Regions from separate parts of the Nitrospirillum guanabarense genome, predicted to be linked through region 2. Evidence: riboswitches for the same ligand, from Rfam matches in the RefSeq annotation. Region 2 holds a riboswitch; the other holds the start of a gene.

Region 1 (7,679 bases), on a different contig from region 2:
CCCATCCAGGGCACCGCCGCCGACATCATCCGCCGCGCCATGGCCCGCGTGCCCGCGGCCATGGCGAACGCCGGCCTGACCGGCCGCATGCTGCTGCAGGTGCACGACGAGCTGCTGTTCGAGGTGCCGGTGGCCGAGGTGGACGCCACCATCCCCGTGGTGCGTCAGGTGATGGAAGGGGCGGCCAGCTTGAGCGTGCCCCTGGTGGCCGAGGCCGGCACGGGTCGCAGCTGGGGCGAGGCGCATTAAGATAAAGTGGTCTTGCCTTCAGCTTCTACAACTGATGGAATAACTTGCGGTCAGCGGCGTCGGGGGACGCCGGCAAGCGATTTCAGGAATGGGGAAAGCATGAAGGGACTGAAATGGGCCGGCCCCGTGCTGGCGATGGGGATCTGCGCGATCCAGCCCGCCGGAGCGGAACCGACGAGTGGCGCGGTCCACATCACCAGCGTCCGTGTCTACGCGAACGGCATAAATTCAGCAGCCTTCGTCGCCGTAGACTCGACGGCCTTCTGCTCAACGGACACTTTTGCAATCAACTTGGGCGATACATATTCCGGCCCGTCCTTGCTGAGCGCCGCCCTGTCGGCTCAGGCCCAAGGCAAGCCCGTAATGCTTGAGGCCGCCAATGGAACCGGCTGTGCCGGCTGGGGCACCAAGCTGCAATCCATCACGATAGTGACCAGCTAATCGCCCCACGCCGCCAGCAGGTCCCGTACCACGGCGCCGGGGTCGCTTGCGCGCATGACGGTGCCCATGACGGCCAGGCCGGCGGCACCGGCCGCGCGAACCTCGGCGGCATTGGCCGGGGTGATGCCGCCCAGGGCCAGGGCGCCGGGCAGGCGGGACAGCGCCCGGGGGCCCAGGGCGGGGCCGTAGCCGGGCTTGGACGCGGTCTCGAAAATGGGGCTGAGGGTGGCGTAGTCGGCACCGCCCAGGCCCTCGCCGGGATGGTGGCGGGAGAGGCCAACCAGGGCTTGGGCTCCCAAGCGGGCGCGGGCCGCCGCCACGTCACCGCCCGCCCCCAGATGCACGCCGTCGCACAGTGCCGCCGCCGCCACGTCGCCGTGCACCGTCAGCAGGGCGCCGTGATGGCGGGCGATGGGGACCAGCCGGCGCACCAGATCCAGCCGATCCTGGGGGGCCAAATCCTTTTCCCGCACGCTGGCCCAACGGCAGCCGGCGGCGAACACCCGATCCAGCAACCGGGGCAGCGGCAGGAACGCCTGGCGCCGGTCGGTGATGATCAACAGGGGCGGGACGGGCAATCCCACATCTACCCCCCGATCAGCCCCAGCTCAGGGCTGGAGGCTTCGGCGCGGGTGCGCCTCGGGATGCGGCCGGCCAGGCGGGCAAGGCGACCTGCGATGACGGCGTGGCCCATGGCGGCCGCCATGCGCACCGGGTCCGTGCTCTTGGACACGGCGGTGTTCAGCAGCACGGCGTCGCAGCCCAGTTCCATGGCCAGGGCGGCGTCGGAGGCCGTGCCCACGCCGGCGTCCAGGATGACCGGCACGGCGCTGCGCACGCAGATCATTTCGATATTGTAAGGATTTAGGATGCCCAGGCCTGTACCGATGGGCGCCCCCAGGGGCATGACGGCGGCGCAGCCGACGTCGGCCAGCCGGCGGCAGACGATGGGGTCGTCGGTGCAATAGGGCAGGACGGTGAAACCGTCATCCACCAACTGGGCGGCGGCGGTCACCAACTGCTCCACATCCGGGTACAGCGTCTCGCGGTCGCCGATCAGTTCCAGCTTGATCCAGTTGGTGTCCAGCGCCTCGCGCGCCAGCTGGGCGGTCAGCACGGCGTCCTTCACCGTGGCGCAGCCGGCGGTGTTGGGCAGCAGCCAGGCCCTGTCGCGCACGAGGTCCAAGATGCCCTCGGCCCCGCCCTCCATATCCACCCGGCGGATGGAGACGGTGACCACTTCAGCGCCCGACGCCGCCAAGCTGTCCAGGAACACCTGCTGGTTGGGATAGCCCGCCGTGCCCAAGAACAGGCGGGAGGTGAACGCCTTGCCGGCGATGTGGAACAGGTCTTCAGCCACCTTGCAGCACCTTCACGATTTCGATGGCGTCGCCATCGGCGACGGCACGCTCCGCCCAGCGGGCACGCGGCACCACGGTGCCGTTGATGGCCACGGCGATGCCGCGGGAATCCGGCCCCAGCCCCGCCTCACCCAACAGGGCCGGCAGGTCCAGGCCGTCCGCATGGTCGCGGGCCTTGCCGTTCACGGTGATCATGCACGCCTCACGTCAAGCTCAGTTCGCTGGCCAAATCGCCCGATGCCGAAGGGCGCCAGCAGCGGGTCCACCCGGCCGGTCAGGATGTGGTCGGCGACCAGGTCTGCCGTGCCGGGCGTCAACAGGATGCCGTTGCGGTGGTGGCCGGTGGCCATGACCAGGCCGGCGACATTGGGTACGGGCCCCAGGATGGGGGCGTCGTCGCGGCTGCCGGGGCGGTGACCCACCCACATCTCCTCGATGGGCAGTTCCTCCACCCCAGGCAGGGCCCGCCACGCGGCCTCCAGCAGGGCCAGCACGCCGCCAGCCGTCAGATGGTCGTCCCAGCCCTTGTCTTCGGTCGTGGCGCCCACGATCAGGCGGCCATCCAACCGGGGCACCAGATAGCATTTGGGCGGCCACACCACGTGGCGCAACAGCGGCTGGGCCGGGTCCATGCGCAGGGCCAGCATCTGGCCCTTCACCGGCCGCACCGGCGGCACCGCGCCTTCCGGCAGGCCTGGCAACTGGCGCGACCAGGCGCCGGCCGCCAGCGCCACCACGTCGGCGGGCTTCAGCGCGCCATCCACCACCACGCCATCGGTGCGGCCCGCCGTCACCGACAGCGCCTCCACGGCCGCGCCCTCGTGCAGGCGGGCGCCCGCCTTCAATGCCGCGGCCTTCAGCGCCACGGCCAGCTTGCGGTTGTCCACCTGGCCGTCATCGGCGCCCAGCACGCCAGCGGCGGCGCGGGGGTTCAGCCACGGCTCACGCTCCTTCACCTGCGCGCCATTCAGCCAGGCGACATTGAGACCCAAGGACCGCTGGAACTCGAAGCCGCTGCGCAGCACCTCGACATCGTCGCGGGTCAGGGCCACCTGCACCGTGCCGTCCGTGCGCAGATCGACGGGCAGGCCGCTGTAAGCCTCCAGCTCGGCGGCGAAGGCGGGCCAGCGGCGCTGGCTGTCCAGGGTCAGGGGCAGCAGCGCCTGCTCCCCCGGTTCCGTCTCCACGGCGGCCGCCAGCATGCCGGCGGCGGCATGGGTGGCACCCCGACCGGCGGTCCCCCGGTCATAGATGTCGACCGCGCAGCCGGCGGCGGCCAGGCGCCAGGCGATTGACAGGCCGATGCAGCCGGCACCGATGACGACCACCCGGGGGGCGACGGACGGCTTGGCAAATGAATGGCCCGAAGGCGGATGATAGGTCACGGTCTCGCGATCTCCCTTCGCCGGCATGATCCGGAGCAGGTTCCATGGGTCTGATCTCAGCCGCGGGCCCGGTGGTCAGGCGGGCGGCACCCCAGTCGATGGCGGGAACGATGGCGGACGGGGCGTCCGAATTCAAGGGTCTTGCCGTCATGGCTGGGTGACAGGGCGGCGTTCGACATCCCCCGTCCGGGCGCGCCGATGCGCCGTCGGCCTACCCCATCAGGGATTTGACAAGTAGGCCGATTGTCTGGACTCTGCGAACCTTAGGGGTCCAGCTACCAAGGTCTGCTCATGTTTGCCGCCATCGGCCTGCTCGGCGTGTTCATCTGCGTGTTCGGGTCGTTCATGATCTTCGGCGGCAAGATCGGCATCATCCTTGAGGCCCTGCCCGGGGAGTTCATGACCATCGGCGGCGCCGCCATCTGCGGCTTCATGGTGGCGAACAGCACCCACACCATCAAGCAGGCGCTGGGCGCGGTGAAACGCATCTTCCCCGGCGCCAAGTTCCATAAAAAGGAATACATGGAGCTGCTGTCGCTGCTCTATCAGATCCTGAAGACGATGAAGACCAAGGGCGTGCTGGCCATCGAGCAGCACATCGAAAAGCCCTTGGAAAGCAATATCTTCAACGCCTACCCCTCGATCATGAAGGACCCGTTCACGGTCAAGTTCATCGCGGACTACCTGCGCATGTTCTCCATCGGCGTGGACAATCCGCATGAGCTGGAGGCGCTGATGGAGCAGGAGATCGAGAAGGCCAAGCACGAGGACCTGCACTCCAGCCACGCCTTCCAGACCATGGCCGACGCCATGCCGGCACTGGGCATCGTCGCCGCGGTGCTGGGCGTCATCAAGACCATGGCGTCCATCACCGAGCCGCCCGAGGTGCTGGGCAAGCTGATCGGTGGCGCCCTGGTCGGCACCTTCATGGGTATTTTCCTGTCCTACTGCATCATCGCCCCCATCGCCTCGCGGCTGAAGGGCGTGGCGGAGGAGGAGAACCAGTTCTACCACGTCATCCGGGCGGCCATCACATCCCACCTGGCGGGATACGCCCCCCAGGTCTCCATCGAGGCGGCACGAAAAAAGGTGCCGACGGAGTACATGCCCGATTTCAATGAGCTGGAAGAGGCGCTGTCGGCCATTAGTTAGTCGGCCCTCGGTTGGTTCGCCCTCAGGCGCCGGGCGGCCACATCCGTGGCCTTGGCTTGTCCTCGCTTTCCAGTCCACTCCGTTCCCCGGAAATCTCCGGCGGCCCCGGTCGGGGCCTATGGGGGCGGGGGCGCATCCTCTCAAAACCAATCCTAAAGTTTAGGATGGAGCGGCCGCACCCGTGCCAGCCGCCGGCGGCGCACCCGCAACCCAGCCATGCCGCACCGCAACCCCGATTTGGTCTTAATGCGATTGACCTGGGGCGCCGGAGAGGCCAACTACGGTGTCATGCGAATAGAGCGTCATCCCATCGGCCCGGCATGCATCACGACAGCCGCCCGCGCCTGACGCTTTGCCATGGCCGCCTGTTCCTGGGCGGCCATTTTCACGAGGCAGCATCCATCGCGCCTTGCCAACGGCGCCGTCCCCTGGGGAACGGCGACGGGCGGGTGTCGGGCCGCCGAAACAACATAGGAGACGTAATTTGACCGATCAGCCGCTCGCTGGAAAAGCCGTTGCCATCCTTATCGCCAACGGCTTCGAAGAAGTGGAAATGACGGAAGCGCAGCGCGCCCTGCTACGCGCCGGCGCCGCGCCCAAGATCATCTCGCCCGAGCAGGGTCTGGTGAACGGCTGGCACGGCACCTCGTGGGGTCACTATTTCCCCACGGACAAGCAGATTGGCGAGGTGCTGGCCGCCGACTTCGACCTGCTGGTCCTGCCGGGCGGTGAGCGCAGCGTGACCAAGCTGGCCGCCAACCCGCACACCCGACGCATCATCGGCAGCTTCATGGACGCCGGCAAGGGCGTGGCCGCCATCAACCACGGCGTCCAGCTGCTGGCCGTGGCCCAGCGCCTGAAGGGCCGCACCGTGACCGGCAACGAGGCGATCCGCGAGACCGTCGAGGCCGCCGGCGCCACCTGGGTGGCCGAGGAAGGCCAGAACATGAACATCGACCGCCAGCTGCTGACCGCCCGCGGTCCGGAAGAGGTGGTGCCGGAGTTCATCGACACCATGCTGCGCGTCTTCGCCGACGCCATCGAGTACCGCCGCCAGCTGCTGGCCGAGAAGGCCGCAGCCGCCTAAACCAGGCCGGCATCCGGAACGCAGAAGGGCGCGAGGCATGGGCTTCGCGCCCTTTTTGTTTGTTCGCCGGCCCTCTTATGCCCGCCGGTATTCCATCACCGTCCAGGTGAACAAGCCCAGCAGGACCAGCGCACCCGCCTGGTGGGTGGCGGCGACGTGCACGGGCACGAACATCAGCAGCGTGCTGATGCCCAGGCTGATCTGCACCAGCACCATCGCGGCCACGGCGATGGCCAACGTCCGCACCCGGCCCTGGACATCAGCCCGCAGGGCACGGAAGGCGTAGGACCACACCACCAGGCCGGTCAGGATGGCCAGCCAGCGGTGGGTGAACTGCACCGCCGCCGTGTTCTCCAGGATGTTCAGCCAGGCGGGGCTGAGGTTCCACATCTCCTCCGGCGCCAGCGTGCCGTTCATCAACGGCCAAGTGTTGTACGCCTGGCCGGCATCCAGGCCGGCGGTGAAGGCGCCCCACACCATGGTGGTGGCGACCAGGGCCATGGCGAGGCCGGCGTGGCGGCGCAAACTAACGCGCGCCCGGTGCACGGCACCACTGGCGGCGGGGAACAGCAACGGCAGGGCCGTGGCCAGCATGGCGACATAGATCAGCACCGCCAGCGACAGGTGGGCCGCCAGGCGGTAGTGGCTGACATCCGGCCGGTTCACCAGACCACTCTTGACCATGTACCAGCCCAAGGCGCCCTGCAGCCCGCCCAGAACGAACAGGCCGGCCAGGCGCGGCACCAGGCTGCGCGGCACGCGGCGGGTGGCGAGAAAGACCAGGAAGGGCAACAGGAAGACGAGGCCGATCAGGCGCCCCACCAGGCGGTGGAACCACTCCCAAAAGAAGATGCCCTTGAACTGCGCCAGGTCCATGCCGCTGTGCTTCAGCGCGAATTCCGGCGTGGCCTGGTACTTGGCGAACTCCTCCGCCCAGGCGGCGTCCGACAGGGGCGGCAGGGCGCCCGTCACCGGCTTCCATTCCGTGATCGACAGGCCGCTTTCCGTCAGGCGGGTGATGGCGCCGATGACGGCCATGGCGAAGACCAGGCCGGCACAGACCAGCAGCCAGATGCCGATGGCGCGATAGGGCGCGCGGGTGGCGGCACGGGCGCGGGCGGTGGGGAAAGGCGTGACGGTCACGGGATGGGGCCTTTGAAAAGTAAAGGGCTGGTGAAAAGTAAAGGGCTGGAGCGGACTATAAGCCCGCCCCAGCCCCCCTTACAAATGCCCGGCATCGGACGAATTGCCCTTACAGCCCCTTGCCGAAGGCCCGCAGCAGGAAGGCCTGGGTCAGGGCCACCTCCTTCAGCTTGTCGAAGCGGCCGGCGGCACCGGCATGGCCGGCCCCCATCTCGGTGCGCGACAGCAGAACATGGTCGTCGGTCTTGAGCGTGCGCAGCTTGGCCGCCCACTTGGCCGGTTCCCAGTAGGTGACGCGTGGGTCGCTCAGGCCCGCGGTGATCAGCAGGTGGGGGTAGGCCTTGGCGATCACGTTGTCATAGGGGCTATAGGACTTCAGCCGCTGATAGACCTCGGGATCGTTGGGGTTGCCCCACTCGTCGTATTCGATGACCGTCAGGGGCAGGCTGTCGTCCAGCATGGTGTTGACCACGTCGACGAAGGGCACCTGGGCCACGATGGCCCGGAACAGGCCCTCGGGCGCCATGTTGGCCACGGCGCCCATCAGCAGGCCGCCGGCGCTGCCCCCCTCGGCCGAGATGTTGCCGGCCTTGGCGTAGCCTCGGGATCCCAGGAACAAGGCGGCGTCGATGAAGTCGGTGAAGCTGTTGATCTTCTTCTCCAGCTTGCCGTCCTCGTACCAGCCGCGGCCCAGCTCATCGCCGCCGCGGATGTGGGCGATGGCGAAGGCGAAGCCCCGATCCAGCAGGCCCAGGCGGTTGGCGGAGAAATAGGGATCGATGCCGTTGCCGTAGGCGCCATACGCGTAGAGGTGCAGGGCGCCCGAACCGTCCTTGGGAAAGTCGCGGCGGTGGACGATGG
Region 2 (7,679 bases):
AACGCCGCCGAGGCCATGGGTACCGCCCAGGACATCGGCGCCGTGGCCGTGGGCCGCTACGGCGATCTGGTGGCGGTGAAGGGCGACCCGCTGGCCGACGTCACCCTGCTGGAGCACATCCCCGTGGTGATCAAGGGCGGCGAGGTCGTGAAGGATCAGCGCTGAGTTTTTCAGCTCCCTCAGGCGGCGGGCGCGGGCATCCGCCCGCTTGCCTCACGGGCCTGGCCGGCCCGGGCCGGCAGTCGCCAGCCTGAGATGCGCATAAGGGATATAAGCCGACACTGGAACCGGGCGGGCGAATGGGGGTAGCTTCTCCCCCGACCCCGCCCGCTTATCCGGAGCCCCAAGCCCATGCTGACCCCCCGTCCCCTGACCGACAGCCTCAGCGTCGCCCCGCAGATCGAGGAGGCGGACTTCGCCCAGGCCAAGGCGCTGGGCTTCCGCACCATCATCAACAACCGCCCCGACGGGGAAGAGCCGGGGCAACTGACCTCCGCCCGGGGGGCCGAGCTGGCCAAGGAGGCCGGCCTGGACTACGTGTACCTGCCGGTCAACCAGTCGAACCTGGGCCCGCAGACGGCGGCCGCCTTTGCCGAGGCCCTGGCCAAGCTGCCGGGCCCGGTGCTGGCCCACTGCCGGTCCGGCACGCGCAGCACCATCCTGTGGTCGCTGGGTGCGGCGTCCAACGGCACCCCGGTGAACGAGATCATCGAGGCCGCCGGCCGCCAGGGCTATGACCTGAGCCCCTATGCCCACGCCCTGGAAAACCTGGCGCGCGGCTGAGCTTGATTCCATCCGCCGACCAATCGTCAACATTGATCAACATATACACATGACCCGCCGCATCCCCCTGGCGCTGGCCGCCCTGCTGGCCGCCGCCCCGATCATCGTCACCGCCCTGCCGGCGGCGGCGCAAGGCCCCGCCTGCACCCGCCCCGACCGCCCCAAGCTGCCCCCCGGCAAGAAGTCCAAGGGCCCGGAGATGGAGGCGGCGGAGAAGAAGGTGGGCGACTACACCACCAAGATGACCGCCTACCTGAAGTGCCTGGACAAGGCCAAGACCGACGCCATGACCGAGCACAAGGGCGTGATCGAGGAATGGAACGGCGTCATCGACGCCTACAAGAAGAACCCCGGCTGAGAGTCGGGCCCGCCGCCAGCCAGGCCACGACCGTTCCCTTAGACCGAACGGTACAATGCCAACAAAGCGTTGGATAGATCGGTCATCCTGCTTCTCAATAGGCCGGACAACCATGCCGGGACAAACGGTCCCGGCCATGGCGCCATCCATCGAGGAGGGTCGGGACCATGGACCAAGGCCATCGGGTTCCCATGATCGGCAGGCGGGGGTTCATCGCGGGTGCCGCCGCCCTGGGCGCGCTGCAACGCCCCACCGGGGCGCTGGGCGCCCTGGCGCGCGACGCGGATGAGGCCGTGTTCACCTCCGCCTTCCCGCAAAAGGGGCGGATGATCCTGCAGCGGACCCGCCCGCCCCTGCTGGAAACGCCGTTCGAGGTGTTCGACCAAGGCGTCTTCACCCCCAACGACCGGTTCTTTGTGCGGTGGCACTGGGCGGACATTCCCGAACAGGTGGATGTGGCCACCTTCACGCTGAAGGTGCACGGCCATGTGGACCGGCCCCTGACCCTGGGCCTGGGTGATCTGCTGGCCATGCCGCGCATCGAGTACGCGGCGGTCAACCAATGCTCCGGCAACTCCCGCAGCCTGTTCAGCCCCCGCGTCGGCGGGGCCCAGTGGCGGCACGGGGCCATGGGCAACGCCCGCTGGGTAGGCGTGCCGCTGAAGGCCGTGCTGGACCGGGCCGGGGTCAAGGCCGGCGCCGTGGCCATCCGCGCCCGGGGCCTGGATGAGCCCGTCGTGCCCGACGCCCCCGCCTTCGCCAAGTCCCTGGCCATCGACCATGCCCGGGACGGCGAGGTCATGATCGCCTTCCAGATGAACGGGGAGCAATTGCCCCTGCTGAACGGCTTCCCCCTGCGGCTGGTGGTGCCGGGCTGGTATTCCACCTACTGGGTCAAGATGCTGAGCGATATCGAGGTGCTGGCGGCGGCCGATGACGAGTACTGGACCAAGGTCGCCTACCGCATCCCCGACACGCCGCACGCGTCGGTGGCGCCGGGGCAAGCCGGCTACGCCCAGGTTCCCATCAACCGCATGGTCCCCCGGTCCTTCATCACCAACCTGGTGGACGGCGCGCAAGTGGCGGCGGGCAAGCCCCTGGCCCTGCGCGGCCTGGCCCTCGGCGGCGACCAGGGCGTGGCGGCGGTGGAGGTGTCCGCCGATGGCGGCGCCACCTGGCGCCGGGCGCAGCTGGGCCGGGACGAGGGGCGCTACAGCTTCCGCCAATGGCACCTCACCACGACCGGCCCAGCCGCAGGCCCAGTGCGGTTGATGGCCCGCTGCACCAACACCGCCGGGGAGACCCAGCCCCTGGAGGCCAACTGGAACCCCAACGGCTTCATGCGCAACGTGGTCGAGACGACCACGCTGACGGCCACCTGACGGAGGAGGTCGCACGATGAATCGCACCTGGATTCTGGCCATCGCCGCCGCCGGCCTTGCCACGCCCGCCTTCGCCGCATCCGACGCCACCACGGTCACGGGGCCCGGCGGCGTCACTCTGCCGTCCGTGACGGTGGATCTGCCCCAATCGGATCGGGAGTTCCCCGGCACCGACGCGGCGGCCATCAACAACAACTGTCTGACCTGCCATTCCGCCGGCATGGTGTTGAGGCAGCCCCCCTTCCCCCGGGAGAAGTGGGCGGAGATCGTGAACAAGATGATCCAGACCTACAAGGCGCCCATCGACGCCGGCGACGTCCCTGCCATCGTCGACTATCTGGCGAAGCGGTAGGACGCCGGGGGCCACGATCCTGTGGCAATCGCGGGCGTGATGCCTGATCTTGTCGGCCCCGCCGCCGACCCAGGTTGCCCAGTCCCGTGATCAGACGCCCCGTGATCAGATTCCCCGTGATTCGACACCGTGTTCTGCCCGCCATCGCCACCGCCCTCCTGCTGGCATCCCCGGGCCTGGCGGCCGCCCCCTGCGCCACGGCGGGCAAGCGCACGGAACGGATGATCTGCGCCAGCCCGGCGCTGCGGGCCGAGGATGCGGAGATCGCGCGCCTGTACCGGCTGGCGAAGGCCAAGGCGGGCGCGCACGCGGCGGCCGTGATCGCCGAGCAGGCGCGCTGGCTGGCGACACGCGACCGGCTGTGTGGCGACCTGGCGCCGGCGGATGATGAACGGGCGCGCACCTGCCTGGCCCGCGCGCTGCCCCTGCGCCGCGCCGCGCTGGCGGCGCAGGCGGCCAAGCCGGATCAGCCCTTCTGCGAGCGCGCCGCCGCCACCCTGGCCGCCGCGCGCGGGCTGGACGGCGGCCCGCCCGTGGGCGACCTGGATGAGCAGTTGATCGGTGCCGGCCTGCTGACCCCGGCACCGGAGCAGGAACTGACCCCGGCATGGCGCGACCGGCTGCCGCCGGAGGCGACGCAGGACGCCGGCGACCAGATGGCCGTGGTGCCCTTCGGCCGCGCCCATGTGGCGGTGACGGCGCTGGACGACGCCGCGTCGTGCACCAGCTTCAGCGTCCATTGGCTGGACACGGCCGGCAACGGCGGCCCCGCCCTGCCGCCGCCCGAGACCCGCCCGGCGGACAAGCCGGCCTATTGCTGGTCGGAAAGCGCCGGCTTCGGCCTGGACGCCACCGGCGCCCCGGTCTTCTTCGCCCAGGATTCCGGCCCCAGCCGCCCCATGGCCCGTCCCACCCGCACCGACATCCGCATCCACCCCGTGCATCGCGACCGTTGGGGGGCGGCCTGTCGCATCGAGGCGACCTACCAGACCGAATTCCGCCTGGGCGATGGCCGCTGCGCCGCCGACGCCGCGACCTGCAAGGCCCTGGCCGAGGCCACCCCGCGCTGGGCCACCGCCCTGGCCGCCAGCCCCTGGTCCATCGGCGCCGACCACCCGCCGGGCCGCCCCGACTATCCCGCCCTGGACAACCTCGTGCCCTACACCGGCCCCTTCGTCCCCGCCTTCCTGACCATCCCCAGCGTCAAGGGCTGGACCTACACCGGCCTGCCCAATTTCGAGGAGGAGGCACCCCTGCTGCACTGGCAGAGCCCCGGCGGGCCGCTGATCCTGCGCCTGTCCCCCGGCATGCTGAACTGGCGCCCCGGCCCCATGATCCTGGGCGCCTGGCGGCGGGAGGGCGACACCCTGACCCCGGTGGCGGCCTACACCATCAACCAGGTGCGGGTGGGCGTGCCGGCGGTGACGATGGCGGCCCGGCCCTGAGGCCCGCCGTCAGCACCTATGGCGTTCCTGGCAAAGATGTTTAATTCTGTCGGCAACCTCCACCACCGGTTGCCTACCGCCGTGAACCGCCTTCCCGCCCTGATCACCGCCGCGCTGTTTCTTTCCGGCACCGCCCTGGCCGCCGGCCCCAGCTTTGACTGCGCAGCCGCCAAGACGCCGACCGAGCGGGCGATTTGCGCTGATCCGAAGCTGGCGGACCAGGATAGGGAGGTCGCGCGGCTTTACAGGCAAGTGTTGACCCAGGCCGGCACGGACGTGGCGGCACTGGTCGGCGAACAGCGTCGATGGCTGGCCACACGGGACCGCCTGTGCCAAGGGCCCGCCAAGCCGACGTCGCCCCTGACGGTCGGGTGGCCGACAGAGGCGGAATGCCTGTCCCAAACGATGATCCTACGCCAGGCGGCGCTGACGGCCCTGAGTAAAGGGGAAGGTGACCCGTCGTTTTGCCCTCGCGCATCGATGACGCTGACCCAGGCCCGCACCGCTGACGACTCCCCGCTGCAAATTCCCCTGGATCGGCAGATGATCGCCGCCGGGCTCGTGGTTCCGGCGCCTGAGGAAAAGCTCAGCCCCGCTTGGCGCCATCGGCTGCCGGCAGCGGCGATCCGGCGCCGGGGCGACGCCATAGCCATCATTCCCTTCGGGTCATCGCATGTGGCAGTGACAGCAACGGGGGGCACGGCCGATTGCGTCCGCGTCACCGCCTTTCCCTTGGACGCCAACGGGAAAGCTGGCCCCGCCCTGCCGCGGCCGGAAAACCGCGCCCAGCCGTATTGCTGGACGGAAACCGTCGGCTTCGGCACGGACGGCAGCGGACGGCCCCTGTTCTTCACCCAAAACGCGGACAGCGTCCGGTCAGAGGCTGGCCCTGAACGCTCAACCCTGTTCATCCGACTGGCCGGAAAAAGCCGCTGGGGCGATTCCTGCAACATCGAGGTGACCTATCAGGCCGCCTTCCGCCTGGGCGAGGGCACCTGCACTGCCAGCGCGCCCGTCTGCCAAGCCCTGCGGGAAGCGGCGCCCGGGTGGGCGGCCACGGTGGGCGCCAGCCCGTGGGCGAAGGCGGGCCCCTTTCATCCGGCTGGCGGGCCCGCTTATCCCGCCCTGTCCAATCTGACACCCCAGGAGACGGATGGCGCAGGGCCGGAAGGGACCTACGATGTGCCAGACTTTCCCGGCTGGCATTATCGGGGTTTCTCGGCGTTCGAGATGTCGTCGCCATTGATGACCTGGCAAAGTCTGGACGGGCCGCTGACCGTACGTGTCGCGCCGGGCACCTTGGGCTGGCGGGTGGGCGCCATGATCTTGGGCGTCTGGCGGCAGCAAGGCGACTCACTGATACCCGTGGCCGGCTACGTCATCGACCGGGTGCGCATCGGCCAGCCCAGCATCAAGACCGTCTCCGCCGTCCAAATCGACTGATGCGAACCGGTCGGCGGAACTGAACGTCCCCCAACCATTCCCCCACCGCCCCATTTCCCCACCCATTGACACCCGTGCCCCGGGGCGCGCACAGTGCGGCCTTCGTTCCAGGGGTGCGCCGGAGGGCGCTGAGATCCGCGGAGAGACGCGGGGACCCTTTGAACCTGATCCGGATCGTACCGGCGTAGGGATGGGAACAGGGGCCTTCGCGTATCTACCCGCCAATGGGATCACACGCGCATCCGCCCTGTAGGCCGTAACCGCAGCGGCCGTTTTCCTTCCTCCCCATCGTCGTTGCCCCGGGTTGGCGACATGTGACGTGCCGGACGCATCAGCGGCCAGAGAGCCAAGGGCGCCGGACTACGGAGGAGCACGACCCTATGCCCGATACCCTGACCCCGGCCGCGATTCCGGGAAGCGACGGCTTCGCCGTTACCACCGGGCCCCTGCCCGCCTCCCGCAAGGTCCACATCCCGGGCACCCTGCACCCCGACCTGCGCGTGGCCATGCGCGAGATCGACCTGAGCCCCAGCGCCAATGAGCCGCCGGTGCGCGTCTATGACCCGTCCGGCCCCTACACCGACCCGGCGGTGACCACCGACATCCGCCTGGGCCTGGCCGAGCTGCGCCGCCCCTGGGTCGAAGGCCGGGGCGATGTGGAGCGCTATGACGGCCGCGCCATCAAGGCGGTGGACAACGGGTTGAGGGAGGGCGAGAGCAGCCCCGTGCCGGTGTTCGACCGCGCCGGCCGCCTGCCCCTGCGCGCCAAGGACGGCAAGGCTGTCACCCAACTGGCCTACGCCCGCGCCGGCATCGTGACGCCGGAGATGGAATACGTCGCCATCCGCGAGAACCTGGGGCGCCAAGCGCTGAAGGAACAGCTGGAGCGCGACGGCGAGAGCTTCGGGGCATCCATCCCGGACTTCGTGACGCCGGAGTTCGTGCGGGATGAGATCGCGCGCGGCCGCGCCATCATCCCCAACAACATCAACCACCCGGAATCGGAGCCGATGGCCATCGGCCGCAACTTCCTGGTCAAGATCAACGCCAACATCGGCAATTCCGCCGTCACCTCCTCCGTCGCGGAAGAGGTGGACAAGCTGGTGTGGTCCATCCGCTGGGGTGCGGACACGGTCATGGACCTGTCCACCGGCCGCAACATCCACACCATCCGCGAATGGATCATCCGCAACAGCCCCGTGCCCATCGGCACCGTGCCCATCTACCAGGCGCTGGAGAAGGTGAACGGCAAGGCCGAGGACCTGACGTGGGAGGTGTTCCGCGACACCCTGATCGAGCAGTGCGAGCAGGGCGTGGACTATTTCACCATCCACGCCGGCGTGCGCCTGGCCCACATCCCCCTGACGGCCAAGCGCGTCACCGGCATCGTCTCGCGCGGCGGGTCCATCATGGCCAAGTGGTGCCTGGCGCATCACAAGGAGAATTTCCTCTACACCCGCTTTGAGGAAATCTGCCAGATCATGAAGGCCTATGACGTGGCCTTCTCGCTGGGTGACGGCCTGCGCCCCGGCAGCATCGCCGACGCCAACGACGCCGCCCAGTTCGCCGAGCTGAAGACCCTGGGCGAGCTGACGCAGATCGCCTGGAAGCACGACGTGCAGGTGATGATCGAGGGCCCGGGCCATGTGCCCATGCACAAGATCAAGGAGAACATGGACCTGCAGCTGAAGTGGTGCGGCGAGGCGCCGTTCTACACGCTGGGGCCGCTCACCACCGACATCGCGCCGGGCTATGACCACATCACCAGCGCCATCGGCGCCGCCCAGATCGGCTGGTTCGGCACCGCCATGCTCTGCTACGTCACGCCCAAGGAGCATCTGGGCCTGCCCGACCGCGACGACGTGAAGGTGGGTGTCGTCACCTACAAGATCGCGGCGCACGCGGCCGACCTGGCC

Evidence for each region. A riboswitch is a leader RNA that binds a small molecule or an ion and turns the genes downstream of it on or off. The one in region 2 is predicted to bind thiamine pyrophosphate.
Region 1: another riboswitch for thiamine pyrophosphate. It lies ahead of thiO (glycine oxidase ThiO); the one in region 2 lies ahead of thiC (phosphomethylpyrimidine synthase ThiC).

Annotation. Positions count from the first base shown of each region.
Region 1 is NZ_JAYEER010000004.1:33,453-41,131, forward strand. It holds gene polA (DNA polymerase I) at 1-249, shown strand, start outside; gene UAA55_RS18225 (hypothetical protein) at 349-690, shown strand; gene UAA55_RS18230 (thiamine phosphate synthase) at 687-1,274, opposite strand; gene thiG (thiazole synthase) at 1,277-2,050, opposite strand; gene thiS (sulfur carrier protein ThiS) at 2,043-2,246, opposite strand; gene thiO (glycine oxidase ThiO) at 2,243-3,436, opposite strand; TPP riboswitch at 3,431-3,540, opposite strand; gene motA (flagellar motor stator protein MotA) at 3,728-4,588, shown strand; gene UAA55_RS18255 (DJ-1/PfpI family protein) at 5,073-5,675, shown strand; gene UAA55_RS18260 (COX15/CtaA family protein) at 5,751-6,818, opposite strand; gene UAA55_RS18265 (S9 family peptidase) at 6,928-7,679, opposite strand, start outside.
Region 2 is NZ_JAYEER010000003.1:270,529-278,207, forward strand. It holds gene UAA55_RS10570 (Xaa-Pro dipeptidase) at 1-165, shown strand, start outside; gene UAA55_RS10575 (protein tyrosine phosphatase family protein) at 352-783, shown strand; gene UAA55_RS10580 (hypothetical protein) at 833-1,141, shown strand; gene UAA55_RS10585 (molybdopterin-dependent oxidoreductase) at 1,309-2,523, shown strand; gene UAA55_RS10590 (hypothetical protein) at 2,540-2,875, shown strand; gene UAA55_RS10595 (lysozyme inhibitor LprI family protein) at 2,992-4,320, shown strand; gene UAA55_RS10600 (lysozyme inhibitor LprI family protein) at 4,402-5,763, shown strand; TPP riboswitch at 5,863-5,973, shown strand; gene thiC (phosphomethylpyrimidine synthase ThiC) at 6,144-7,679, shown strand, end outside.